DNA from 3 places in the Klebsiella sp. MISC125 genome. Region 2 is predicted to be linked to each of the others. Evidence: predicted binding sites of a transcription regulator. Region 2 holds the regulator's gene; each other region holds the start of a gene.

Region 1 (4,169 bases), 1.8 Mb from region 2:
GTCGCATGGGGCGAGAACGAGGCTTTTCTGAGCCTGCAGGACGGCAGCATGTTAACCGCCCGGCTGGTGGTTGGCGCTGACGGTGCCAATTCATGGTTGCGCAACAAAGCCGATATTCCTCTGACTTACTGGGATTATCATCATCATGCGCTGGTTGCCACTATTCGTACCGCAGAGCCGCACGAAGCGATTGCGCGTCAGGCGTTTCACGGCGAAGGAATTCTGGCGTTCTTGCCGCTCAGCGATCCGCATCTCTGCTCTATTGTCTGGTCGCTATCTCCTGAAGACGCGAAGCGGATGCAGCAGGCGGACAAAGCCGCTTTCAACCAGGCGCTGAATATTGCTTTCGATAACCGCCTTGGCCTGTGCTCGGTGGAAAGCGAACGCCAGGTTTTCCCGCTGACGGGCCGCTATGCGCGTCAGTTCGCCGCCCATCGTCTGGCGCTGGTTGGCGATGCTGCTCACACCATTCATCCGTTAGCGGGGCAGGGTGTCAATCTTGGCTTTATGGATGCCGCCGAGCTGATTGACGAGCTCAAACGCCTGCATGCGCAGGGAAAAGATATTGGTCAGCATTTGTATCTGCGTCGCTATGAGCGCAGCCGCAAGCATAGCGCCGCAGTGATGCTGGCAGGAATGCAGGGTTTTCGCGAGATGTTCTCCGGCAGCAATCCGGCGAAGAAGCTGCTGCGCGATATCGGCCTTAAGCTGGCGGACACGCTGCCCGGTGTGAAGCCGCAGCTTATCCGTCAGGCAATGGGACTAAACGACCTTCCTGCCTGGTTACGTTAAGCCCATCACACTTCTCTCTCCCGGCCATCGCGCCGGGTCTCCCCACTCATTTGAAATAATCTAATCTCACCTCTTTTTTCGCATTAGTTTTATTAATGTTACCTTTTTTTTGTTATAGAAATTAGGTACGTAATTTCGCATAAAATATCATTACCATCTGCCTATAAGGTTCATGACATTGTTTTTATGTGGCATCTATCGCTTTAATTCAGTTGATAACTCTGTAGGCTCATCGACGGATTTTAGTCATAAGCTAATGTGATGTCCTGATTCAGCTTATGGTTTACTCCCGGTATCGGTGGTAAGTTCTGGCCAAAGAGAACGTTTGCGTCGACGTCCGTCAGCGATGTCGACGGCGGATTTCGTGGCGCAAAATCGCCAAAAATAGTGGCTGGTTCCGTTTTATTCGATGAGGAAAAGATGGCTCAACAGACTCCGTTGTTTGAACAACACACGCTATGCGGCGCGCGCATGGTGGATTTCCATGGCTGGATGATGCCGCTGCATTACGGATCCCAGATTGATGAGCATCACGCGGTGCGCGGCGATGCCGGAATGTTCGATGTGTCGCACATGACCATCGTTGATTTCCACGGCAGCCGCATCCGTGAATTCCTGCGTTATTTGCTGGCTAACGACGTGAGTAAGCTCACCACGCCGGGCAAAGCGCTCTACAGTGGGATGCTAACCGCTTCTGGCGGCGTCATCGATGACTTGATTGTCTATTTCCTTTCTGAAGATTATTTCCGCCTCGTTGTTAACTCCGCCACCCGTGAAAAGGACCTTGCCTGGATAACTCAGCAATCTGAATCTTATGGCCTTGAAATGACCGTGCGTGACGATCTTTCACTGATTGCCGTACAGGGTTCGAAAGCGAAAGAAAAAGCAGCGACGCTGTTTACCGATGAGCAGCGCCAGGCGGTTGCAGGCATGAAGCCGTTCTTTGGCGTGCAGACGGGCGACCTGTTTATCGCCACCACCGGCTATACCGGCGAAGCGGGTTATGAAATTGCGCTGCCGAACGAACAGGCGGTGGATTTCTGGCGCGGTCTTCTGGATGCAGGCGTTAAGCCATGCGGTTTGGGCGCGCGCGACACGCTGCGTCTGGAAGCGGGGATGAACCTGTACGGCCAGGAGATGGACGAAGGCGTTTCTCCGCTGGCGGCGAACATGGGCTGGACCATTGCATGGGAGCCCGCAGAGCGTAATTTTATCGGCCGCGAAGCGCTGGAGTTACAGCGTGAAAAAGGCACTGAGCAGCTTGTTGGCCTGGTGATGACCGAGAAAGGCGTCCTGCGCGGTGGCTTGCCGGTGCGCTTTAGCGATGCCGAGGGTAATCAGAAAGAAGGCATTATCACCAGCGGCACCTTCTCCCCAACGCTGGGCTACAGTATTGCGCTGGCACGCGTACCGGAAGGCATCGGCGAAACCGCCGTGGTGCAGATTCGTAACCGTGAAATGCCGGTAAAAGTGACTAAACCTGTTTTTGTACGCAACGGCAAAGCCGTGGTGTGATTTCCCCTTTTGGAGATGAATTGATGAGCAACGTACCAGCAGAACTGAAATACAGCAAAGAACACGAATGGCTGCGTAAAGAAGCTGACGGCACCTATACCGTCGGGATCACCGAACACGCACAGGAGCTGCTTGGCGATATGGTCTTCGTTGACCTTCCGGAAGTGGGCGCCATCGTCGAAGCAGGTGCTGACTGCGCGGTTGCCGAGTCTGTGAAAGCGGCTTCCGATATCTATGCACCTATTAGCGGTGAAATCGTTGCCGTTAACGAAGAGCTGAATGACTCTCCTGAGCTAGTGAACAGCGAGCCGTACACCGACGGCTGGATCTTCAAAATCAAAGCCAGCGACGAAGCTCAGGTTGCCGCTCTGCTGGATGCCACTGCATACGAAGCCCTGTTAGAAGACGAATAAATACGCTTCATTCTTCACGTTGCAGGTGTGTTGGCTGCGCTCGCTCACCCCAGTCACGTACTTATGTACGCTCCTGGGGATTCACTGACTTGCCGCCTGCCTGCAACGCGAATTATTTTGCGTATTCAGATAAGTAGAGACACCTACGATTCACCGCACGTTTCAGGAACCATCGCTCATGACCCAGACTTTAGGCCAGCTTGAAAACCGTGACGCCTTTATTGAACGTCACATCGGCCCGGATGCCCAGCAACAGCAGGAGATGCTGAAAACCGTTGGCGCCGACTCGCTTAACGCCCTGATTGGCCAGATTGTGCCGCAGGATATCCAGCTGGCGACGCCGCCGCAGGTGGGCGAAGCAACGACTGAATTCGCCGCGCTGGCGGAGCTGAAGGCGATTGCCGGTCGTAACAAGCGCTTCAAGTCGTACATTGGCATGGGCTACAGCGCCGTGCAGCTGCCGCCGGTTATTCAGCGCAACATGCTGGAAAATCCGGGCTGGTATACCGCCTATACGCCTTATCAGCCGGAAGTTTCCCAGGGGCGTCTGGAGTCACTGCTGAACTTCCAGCAGGTGACGCTCGACCTGACCGGTCTGGATATCGCTTCGGCCTCGCTGCTGGACGAAGCTACCGCCGCGGCAGAAGCGATGGCGATGGCTAAACGCGTCAGCAAACTGAAAAACGCCAACCGTTTCTTCGTTGCCGCCGATGTTCATCCGCAAACGCTGGACGTGGTGCGTACTCGTGCGGAAACCTTTGGCTTTGACGTGATTGTCGATGATGCTGATAAAGTCCTCGACCACCAGGATGTCTTCGGCGTACTGCTGCAACAGGTCGGAACCACGGGTGAAGTGCATGATTACAGCAAGCTGATCGCGGAACTGAAAGCGCGCAAAGTGATTGTCAGCGTCGCCGCCGATTTTATGACGCTGGTTCTGCTGACCGCTCCGGGCAAGCAGGGCGCGGACATTGTCTTCGGCTCCGCTCAGCGCTTCGGCGTACCGATGGGCTACGGCGGCCCGCACGCGGCCTTCTTTGCCGCAAAAGATGAATTCAAACGCTCCATGCCGGGCCGTATTATCGGCGTATCGAAAGATGCGGCGGGCAATATTGCGTTGCGCATGGCGATGCAGACTCGTGAGCAGCATATTCGCCGCGAGAAAGCGAACTCCAATATCTGTACTTCCCAGGTGCTACTGGCTAACATCGCCAGCCTGTACGCCGTATTCCACGGCCCGGTAGGCCTGAAGCGTATTGCCAGCCGTATTCATCGCCTGACCGATATTCTGGCCGATGGTCTGCAGAAAAAAGGCCTCAAGCTGCGTCACGCGCATTACTTCGATACCCTGTGCGTGGAAGTTGCTGATAAAGCTGCGGTACTGGCGCGGGCGCAAGCGCTGCAGATCAACCTGCGCAGCGATATTCACAACGCCGTCGGCATCACGCT
Region 2 (4,169 bases):
TGAAGTGTTGAGATCTTGTTGGATCGCGGCGAAAGCCGGCAGATACATATCGGTGGCCAGAAAGCCGAGCACGCTGAGCCCGGCCAGCCAGACTAAAAATCCTTTCCCAGGTTGTTGCAATTGTTGCATAAAATTCTCTTGTTATTGATGCAGGTACGGTGCGGCAGAGTGTAGGGAGTGCATTCGGGCTTGTGAAACGCTAATATTTGTCAGGTGGATTCAAAAATTTTGTAGGCAGAATATGTGGTCAGAATACTCACTTGAGGTGGTTGATGCTGTTGCGCGTAACGGCAGTTTTAGCGCAGCGGCGCAGGAGCTACACCGCGTACCTTCAGCGGTGAGTTATACCGTGCGTCAGTTGGAAGAGTGGCTGGCGGTTCCGCTCTTTGAACGTCGTCACCGTGATGTCGAATTAACCCCGGCCGGGGTCTGGTTTTTGCAGGAAGGGCGCTCTGTTATCAAAAAAATGCAGATCACTCGCCAGCAGTGCCAGCAGATAGCCAACGGTTGGCGCGGGCAGCTATCCATTGCCGTCGATGACATCGTCAAACCGGCGCGCATGCGGCAAATGATCGTTGATTTCTATCGTCATTTTGATGACGTTGAACTGATTGTCTTTCAGGAGGTATTCAACGGCGTCTGGGATGCGTTAGCTGATGGCCGCGTGGAATTAGCTATCGGCGCGACGCGCTCTATTCCCGTCGGTGGGCGCTATGCGTTTCGCGATATGGGGATGCTGAGTTGGGATTGCGTGGTGGCCAGCGATCATCCTTTGGCGAAAATAGACGGCCCGTTAAGCGACGATGTGTTGCGCAACTGGCCGTCGCTGGTACGGGAAGATACTTCACGCTCGCTACCGAAACGCACGACGTGGCTGCTGGATAATCAGAAGAGGGTGGTGGTACCGGACTGGGACGCTTCCGCGACTTGCCTCAGCGCAGGGTTGTGTGTTGGCATGGTGCCAAAGCATTTTGCACAGCCGCGAATTGATAGCGGAGAATGGACGGCGCTGGCGCTGGAAAACCCATTCCCTGATGCGGCCTGCTGCCTGACGTGGCAACAAAGCGATGCTTCACCGGCGCTGATGTGGCTGCTGGATTACCTTGGCGACAGTGAAACGCTGAACAGGGAGTGGCTGCGGGCGCCGGAATAGCCGGCGCCGCGAGGAGAATTAACGGCGATAATCGACAAACGGACCGTCGGCCACGGATCGACGTTCGACCAGGCGCGGATGTACTTCAATAGACTGGGAAATTTCGCGCTTGTTGACGATGCGGTCCAGCAGCATGTTGAAGGCCGCTTCGCCCAGAGAATCTTTTGGCTGATGGATGGTGGTCAGCGCCGGGCTGAAGTAGCGGGCGTTGCGCACATTGTCATAACCGATCAGCGAAATATCCTGCGGCACGCGCAGACCCATTTCATCTGCTGCACAAATAGCGCCCATCGCCATGATATCCCCGCCGCAGAAAATCGCCGTCGGGCGATGGTGTTGGCTGAGGATTTGCTGCATCGCGCGGTAGCCGGATTCCGGCTCGAAATCACCTTGCACGACCCAGTTTTCAGGAACGTTGATCTGCGCTTCTTCCATCGCTTTCATAAAGCCCGCCAGGCGGCCGGCACCGGTGTTCCGCTCAAGCGGGCCGGGGATCACGCCAATTTCGCGATGACCGCGTTCCACCAGATAGCGCCCGGCGATATAACCCCCTTCGAAGGCGTTATCGATAACCGAGTCGGTGAAGTCGGCTTTTGCTTCACCCCAGTCCATCACGACCATCGGAATATGGCGATATTCTTCCAGCATGCTCAGTACCGACTCAGGATACTCAGAACACATCACCAGCAGGCCGTCCACGCGCTTCTGCGCCATCATTGACAGGTAGGCGCGCTGTTTCTCCGGATCGTTCCATGCGTTGCCGAGAATCAGGGTATAGCCCTTCTGGAAGCAACTTTTCTCAACGGATTCGATAATTTCGGCAAAATAGGCCGCTTCGCTGCTGGTCGCCAGCAATCCGATAGACTTAGTGTGATTAACCTTCAGGCTGCGAGCAACGGCGCTGGGGGAGTAGTGCAGTTCTTTAATCGCAGCCCACACAGCGTTGCGTGTCTCTTCCGCAACGAAACGCGTTTTGTTAATTACATGTGATACTGTTGTAGTGGAAACGTTTGCGCGCTTCGCTACATCTTTAATAGTTGCCATTACTTCTCACTCCAGACCTTGACCTGATCGCCCGTTAATCGGTACGTAAACGTTTGCCTGTACACACCCTGATGCCAAAATTGAACATTGCATCACGTCGGGAAAACGACACAGAACGACAGGAAGGGGTCAATGGCCGATACGCTTTCAAATTAGCGTGGGATTTTGTCCGATCTTGGGGCAAAGGGGAAGAGCAAAAATGTGCATCCCTCTAAATCTCGGAAGATATTTGCGCTAATCTATGTAAAAATGAGCAAGCTCACTTTTCATGTGGGGATAATCAAGGGGAAAAATTGATGGATACAGATTTAAAGTTTTCGCTGACAACGACGATTATTGTTCTGGGTTTGATTGTCGCCGCAGGGCTGACCGCCATACTGCACTAATTCCAATATGAGGGAGACATCGTTCTCCCTTTTCTTTTTCCGCCATTATTATCAATTTCGCAAAAATCTTTTGCCATTTCGTTTACTTTTGTTTTTCTGTGATTGATGTCATGCTTTTGGCTTCTGATGAGATGCCGTCGCTGAAGACGGCCCGATGGAGTCATTGAATGAAAATCAACTTTCCCCTGCTCGCTCTGGCGATCGGTGCCTTCGGTATCGGTACTACCGAGTTCTCCCCGATGGGGCTACTACCGGTTATCGCCAAAGGCGTGGATGTCTCTATTCCGGCTGCGGGAATGCTTATTAGTGCCTATGCCATTGGGGTGATGGTTGGCGCGCCGCTGATGACTCTACTGCTTTCGCACCGCGCGCGCAGAAATGCGCTGATTTTCCTGATGGCGATTTTTACTCTTGGTAACGTGCTCTCTTCAATTGCACCGGATTACACCACGCTACTGCTGTCGCGCATTATCACCAGCCTCAATCACGGCGCTTTTTTTGGGCTCGGCTCGGTGGTGGCGGCGAGCGTAGTGCCGAAGCATAAGCAGGCCAGCGCCGTGGCGACCATGTTTATGGGGCTGACAATTGCCAACATTGGCGGCGTTCCGGCGGCGACCTGGTTGGGGGAAACTATCGGCTGGCGAATGTCGTTCCTTGCAACGGCGGGTCTCGGCGTGGTGGCGATGGTCAGCCTGTGGTTTTCCCTGCCAAAAGGAAGCGCGGGTGAGCGGCCTGATGTTAAGCAGGAACTTTCAGTACTGATGCGCCCGCAGGTGCTGTCAGCGCTGCTGACCACCGTTCTGGGGGCAGGGGCGATGTTTACGCTTTACACCTATATATCACCGGTCCTGCACAGCATCACTAACGCATCGCCACTGTTTGTGACCGCGATGTTGGTACTGATTGGCGTAGGCTTCTCGCTGGGTAACTACCTTGGCGGTAAGTTTGCCGACCGCTCGGTTTCCGGGACGTTGAAGGGCTTTCTGCTGCTGTTGATGGTGATCATGCTGGCGATCCCGCTGCTGGCCCAGTCACAAATTGGTGCTGCTATAAGTATGGTTGTCTGGGGTGCCGCGACTTTTGCGGTAGTTCCGCCACTGCAGATGCGCGTGATGCGCGTGGCTCACGAAGCTCCCGGGCTGTCATCATCGGTTAATATCGGCGCTTTCAACCTCGGTAACGCGTTAGGCGCAGCCGCCGGTGGTGCGGTGATATCTGGTGGGCTGGGCTATGCATTCGTCCCAGTGATGGGAGCGATCATTGCGGGCGTTGCGCTACTGCTGGTGTTTTTCAGCGGTCGGTCGCAGCCGGAAGAGGCTTTTGCTAACCACTAATCGTTCATGAAAAGTATGTGAATTGTGAGTGAAGTGAAAAATAACCGCAGAAGGCGCAATCCTTCTGCGGTTTGCTTTTATGCCGCCAGATTGGCCGCCACAAATTTCCAGTTCACCAGCGCCCAGAAGTGTTCCAGATAGTTCGGACGCGCATTACGGTAGTCGATGTAGTAAGCGTGTTCCCAGACATCCACGGTCAGCAGCGGGGTTGCGTCGCTGGTCAGCGGCGTACCGGCGTTGCTGGTGGAAACA
Region 3 (4,169 bases), 1.2 Mb from region 2:
GCATGCGCAGACTGCAATCAATTTTTTACTCATTTCAAGCTCCTCGTGATAGTTAACGAGAGAAATTATGGCTGCGGGGAAGCGATCGTTGTTATCAGAGAAATAATGCTTTTACTGGACAAATAATCCCGTCATTCGGAATTGTGACGAGGGTCGGATTGGCGATTCTAAGACGAAAAATGCGCCGGCTTGCGGTCTTACCGGACTCACCAGCAGCATAAAATTATGCCAGTGAAACCCTACGTCACTGCGCAGCAGCAACCTCTTTTGTCAGGAAACTTAAACATCAACCTTGTTTATTCACATTTATGTTACGCACTATTTCGATACCCTGCGGACACAAAAACCGCACCTTATGTTCATAAATTGCCAAACCGGCTGATTATTTTGCTCATTTTTCAACCAGAGACCGCACAACTTGCAAAGACAGGAACTGAATAAAAAAGAATCAAAATAGTGACAAAAAATGCATGAATGCTCTCTTATCTAAATTAATCATAATTAATTCATATAGATATATATGAAGAGTGAGTTTTATCGGTAAATCAGAGCGGAATGTTGATTGAGTTCACAAAGTTCCCTTAAATACACATTTAGTTACACACAGTTTCCTTTAGTTACTCATATGCGACATTGGTAGCATTTTCCGGCTAGCGAAACGTTGTTCTGGATGGAAAGATGCCTCCAGACACCAAACTATCATCAATAGTTCCGTAAATATTTATTGACAGAACTTATTGGCGGCAGTGGCAAGTGTTCATATAAAAATATAAATGAGGGTAATAAATAATGATGAAGCGCAAAATTCTGGCAGCGGTAATTCCTGCCCTGCTGGTAGCCGGTGCAGCTAACGCTGCAGAAATCTATAACAAAAACGGCAACAAACTGGACTTTTACGGAAAAATGGTTGGCGAGCACGTCTGGACCACTAACGGTGACACCAGCAGCGACGACACCACCTACGCCCGTATCGGCCTGAAAGGCGAAACCCAAATCAACGAACAGCTGATCGGTTATGGCCAGTGGGAATACAACATGGATGCGTCCAATGTTGAAGGTAAACAGACCACAAAAACTCGTCTGGCTTTCGCAGGCTTAAAAGCAGGTGAATACGGTTCATTCGACTACGGTCGTAACTACGGCGCTATCTACGACGTTGAAGCGGCAACCGATATGCTGGTTGAATGGGGCGGCGACGGCTGGAGCTACACCGACAACTTCATGACTGCCCGTACTAACGGCGTGGCAACTTACCGTAACTCTGACTTCTTCGGCCTGGTTGATGGCCTGAGCTTCGCGCTGCAGTATCAGGGTAAAAACAAAGACCGCGACGTTAAGAAACAAAATGGCGACGGCTTCAGCACCTCGGCAACCTACGCGTTTGACAACGGCGTTGCGCTGTCCGCAGGCTACGCTAACTCCAGCCGTACTGGCGATCAGAAAGCTGATAAAAACGGCAATAAAGCTGAAGCATGGGCAACCTCCGCTAAGTACGACGCGAACAACGTCTACGCTGCAGTTATGTACTCCCAGACTTACAACATGACTCCGGAAAGCAGCGATGGTAACTACTTCGCAGGTAAAACTCAGAACTTCGAAGCTGTTGTTCAGTATCAGTTCGACTTCGGTCTGCGTCCGTCCATCGGTTACGTCCAGACTAAAGGTAAAGACCTGCGCTCTCGCGCTGGCTTCTCCGGCGGCGATGCTGACCTGGTTAAATACGTCGAAGTGGGTACCTGGTACTACTTCAACAAGAACATGAACGTTTATGCTGCGTATAAATTCAACCAGCTGGACGACAACGATTACACCAAAGCTGCTGGCGTTGCTACCGACGACCAGGCTGCAGTGGGTATCGTTTACCAGTTCTAATCAGCAGTACACCCCTTCGTGATATGCCTAAAAAGCAGGACTTCGGTCCTGCTTTTCTGCGTTCCTAAGATGAAGATCGTAACTTTTGAAAACCTTCTCGCTTTTAGTCGCAAACGGTTGGCAATTTGTAAATCTCCCGTTACCCTGATAGCGGATTTCCCTTCAGTAATCACAATGGAACCTCGTCATGTTTGAGAAAATTACTGCCGCCCCCGCCGACCCTATTTTGGGCCTGGCCGATCTATTTCGTGCCGATGACCGCCCAACAAAAATTAACCTTGGAATTGGTGTTTATAAAGATGAAACAGGTAAGACACCAGTCCTGACCAGCGTGAAAAAAGCAGAGCAATATCTGCTGGAAAATGAAACCACCAAGAATTATCTGGGCATCGACGGTATTCCAGAATTTGGTCGTTGCACCCAGGAGCTCCTGTTTAGCAAAGGAAGCGCGATTATTAATGATAAACGCGCGCGTACCGCCCAGACTCCGGGCGGTACCGGTGGCCTGCGCGTTGCCGCAGACTTCCTGGCGAAGAATACCGATGCTAAACGCATTTGGGTGAGCAACCCTAGCTGGCCGAACCACAAAAGCGTGTTTAACTCAGCCGGGCTGGAAGTTTGCGAATACGCTTACTACGATGCGGCTAACCACCGGCTTGACTTCGACGGTCTGCTGGCCAGCCTGAACGAAGCGCAGGCTGGCGATGTCGTACTGTTCCACGGCTGCTGCCACAACCCAACCGGTATCGATCCGACGCTGGAACAGTGGCAACAGCTGGCGCAGCTGTCCGTAGAGAAAGGCTGGCTGCCGCTGTTTGACTTCGCCTATCAGGGTTTTGCTCGTGGTCTGGAAGAAGATGCTGAAGGCCTGCGTGCGTTTGCCGCGCTGCATAAAGAGCTGCTGGTTGCGAGCTCCTACTCGAAGAACTTCGGCCTGTACAATGAACGCGTAGGCGCCTGTACGCTGGTTGCTGCTGACCAGGAAACGGTAGACCGTGCTTTCAGCCAGATGAAGTCCGTTATTCGCGCTAACTACTCTAACCCACCGGCTCACGGTGCTTCGATAGTGGCGACGATTCTCAGCAATGACGCGCTGCGCGCTATCTGGGAACAAGAGCTGACCGATATGCGCCAGCGTATTCAGCGCATGCGTCTGCTGTTCGTAAATACCCTGCAAGAGAAAGGCGCGAGCCGCGACTTCTCCTTCATCATTCAGCAGAACGGGATGTTCTCGTTCAGCGGCCTGACCAAAGAGCAGGTTCTGCGTCTGCGTGAAGAGTTCGCGATTTACGCCGTGGCATCCGGGCGTATTAACGTCGCCGGTATGACACCGGACAACATGGCCCCGCTGTGCGAAGCGATTGTTGCCGTGCTCTAACCTTGTCTTAAAAAAACAAAAGGCCGCATCTGCGGCCTTTTTTACATCCTTCAATCCGGCATCATTACCAGACCGGCATTTCATCCTGCAGAAAAGGGTTATGCAGGCGCTCATAGCCCAGAGTCGACATAGGACCGTGACCGGGAATAAACGACACGTCATCGCCCAGCGGCAATAATTTGCGTTTTATCGCCTCGATCAACTGATTGTGATCGCCGCGCGGGAAGTCGCTACGCCCTACTCCGCCTTTGAAAATCACATCACCAGAAATCAGTAGTCTGGAAGCATCGTCAAAGAAGACCACATGCCCGGGGGTGTGGCCAGGGCAATGCAGCACCTGCAGGGAAATATTCCCCACGCTAACCACATCGCCCTCATTCAACCAGCGATCCGGTTGTAGCGGCTGGCACTCATCCAGACCAAACATCCGGCTTTGCGCGGGTAATCCTTCCAGCCAGAACTCATCTTCTTTTTCCGGACCGATAATCGGCACGCCGTAATGTTGTGCCAGTTCCGCCGCGGCGCCTACGTGATCGAGATGACCGTGAGTGAGCAGAATCTGCATCAGGCTAACACCTGCCGCCGTCACTTCCTGTTTGATTCGCTCAGCGTCACCGCCAGGATCGACCAGAGCCGCCAGCCGGGTTTGTTCACACCAGATCAAAGAACAGTTCTGCGCGAACGCGGTAACCGGAATAATACGATAGTTCATGATGCTCCTTTCGTTACCAGTGCCGTACCGGCCCGGTATCAATATGCACAAAGTTGCTACGTGGGTAATATCCTACACCACCTGTGCGCATAGATAACGCCGCTTTGCGAACATTGCTTAACGAAATGCCTTCAATATGGAAATCCATGGCCTGACCCTTAGTGTGGTAGCTATGCTTCGCCACACCACGGCTTCGTGCCCGAAGTT

What was found. The regulator PurR, encoded in region 2, represses purine synthesis genes. The targets are predictions, from matches to a motif close to CANGCAAACGTTTGCNTG.
Region 1: the regulator PurR is predicted to act here: its motif matches at 1,107-1,124, upstream of gcvT (glycine cleavage system aminomethyltransferase GcvT).
Region 3: the regulator PurR is predicted to act here: its motif matches at 1,979-1,996, upstream of ACMYSL_RS18815 (amino acid aminotransferase).

The regions. Positions count from the first base shown of each region.
Region 1 is NZ_CP180448.1:970,077-974,245, forward strand. It holds gene ubiI (FAD-dependent 2-octaprenylphenol hydroxylase) at 1-792, shown strand, start outside; gene gcvT (glycine cleavage system aminomethyltransferase GcvT) at 1,213-2,307, shown strand; gene gcvH (glycine cleavage system protein GcvH) at 2,331-2,720, shown strand; gene gcvP (aminomethyl-transferring glycine dehydrogenase) at 2,899-4,169, shown strand, end outside.
Region 2 is NZ_CP180448.1:2,759,414-2,763,582, forward strand. It holds gene punC (purine nucleoside transporter PunC) at 1-120, opposite strand, end outside; gene punR (DNA-binding transcriptional activator PunR) at 242-1,153, shown strand; gene purR (HTH-type transcriptional repressor PurR) at 1,172-2,197, opposite strand; gene ACMYSL_RS13085 (YnhF family membrane protein) at 2,494-2,583, shown strand; gene ACMYSL_RS13090 (MFS transporter) at 2,751-3,917, shown strand; gene sodB (superoxide dismutase [Fe]) at 3,995-4,169, opposite strand, start outside.
Region 3 is NZ_CP180448.1:3,973,052-3,977,220, forward strand. It holds gene ACMYSL_RS18805 (PTS fructose transporter subunit IIB) at 1-33, opposite strand, end outside; gene ACMYSL_RS18810 (porin) at 790-1,872, shown strand; gene ACMYSL_RS18815 (amino acid aminotransferase) at 2,060-3,250, shown strand; gene ACMYSL_RS18820 (MBL fold metallo-hydrolase) at 3,315-3,962, opposite strand; gene ACMYSL_RS18825 (YcbK family protein) at 3,976-4,169, opposite strand, start outside.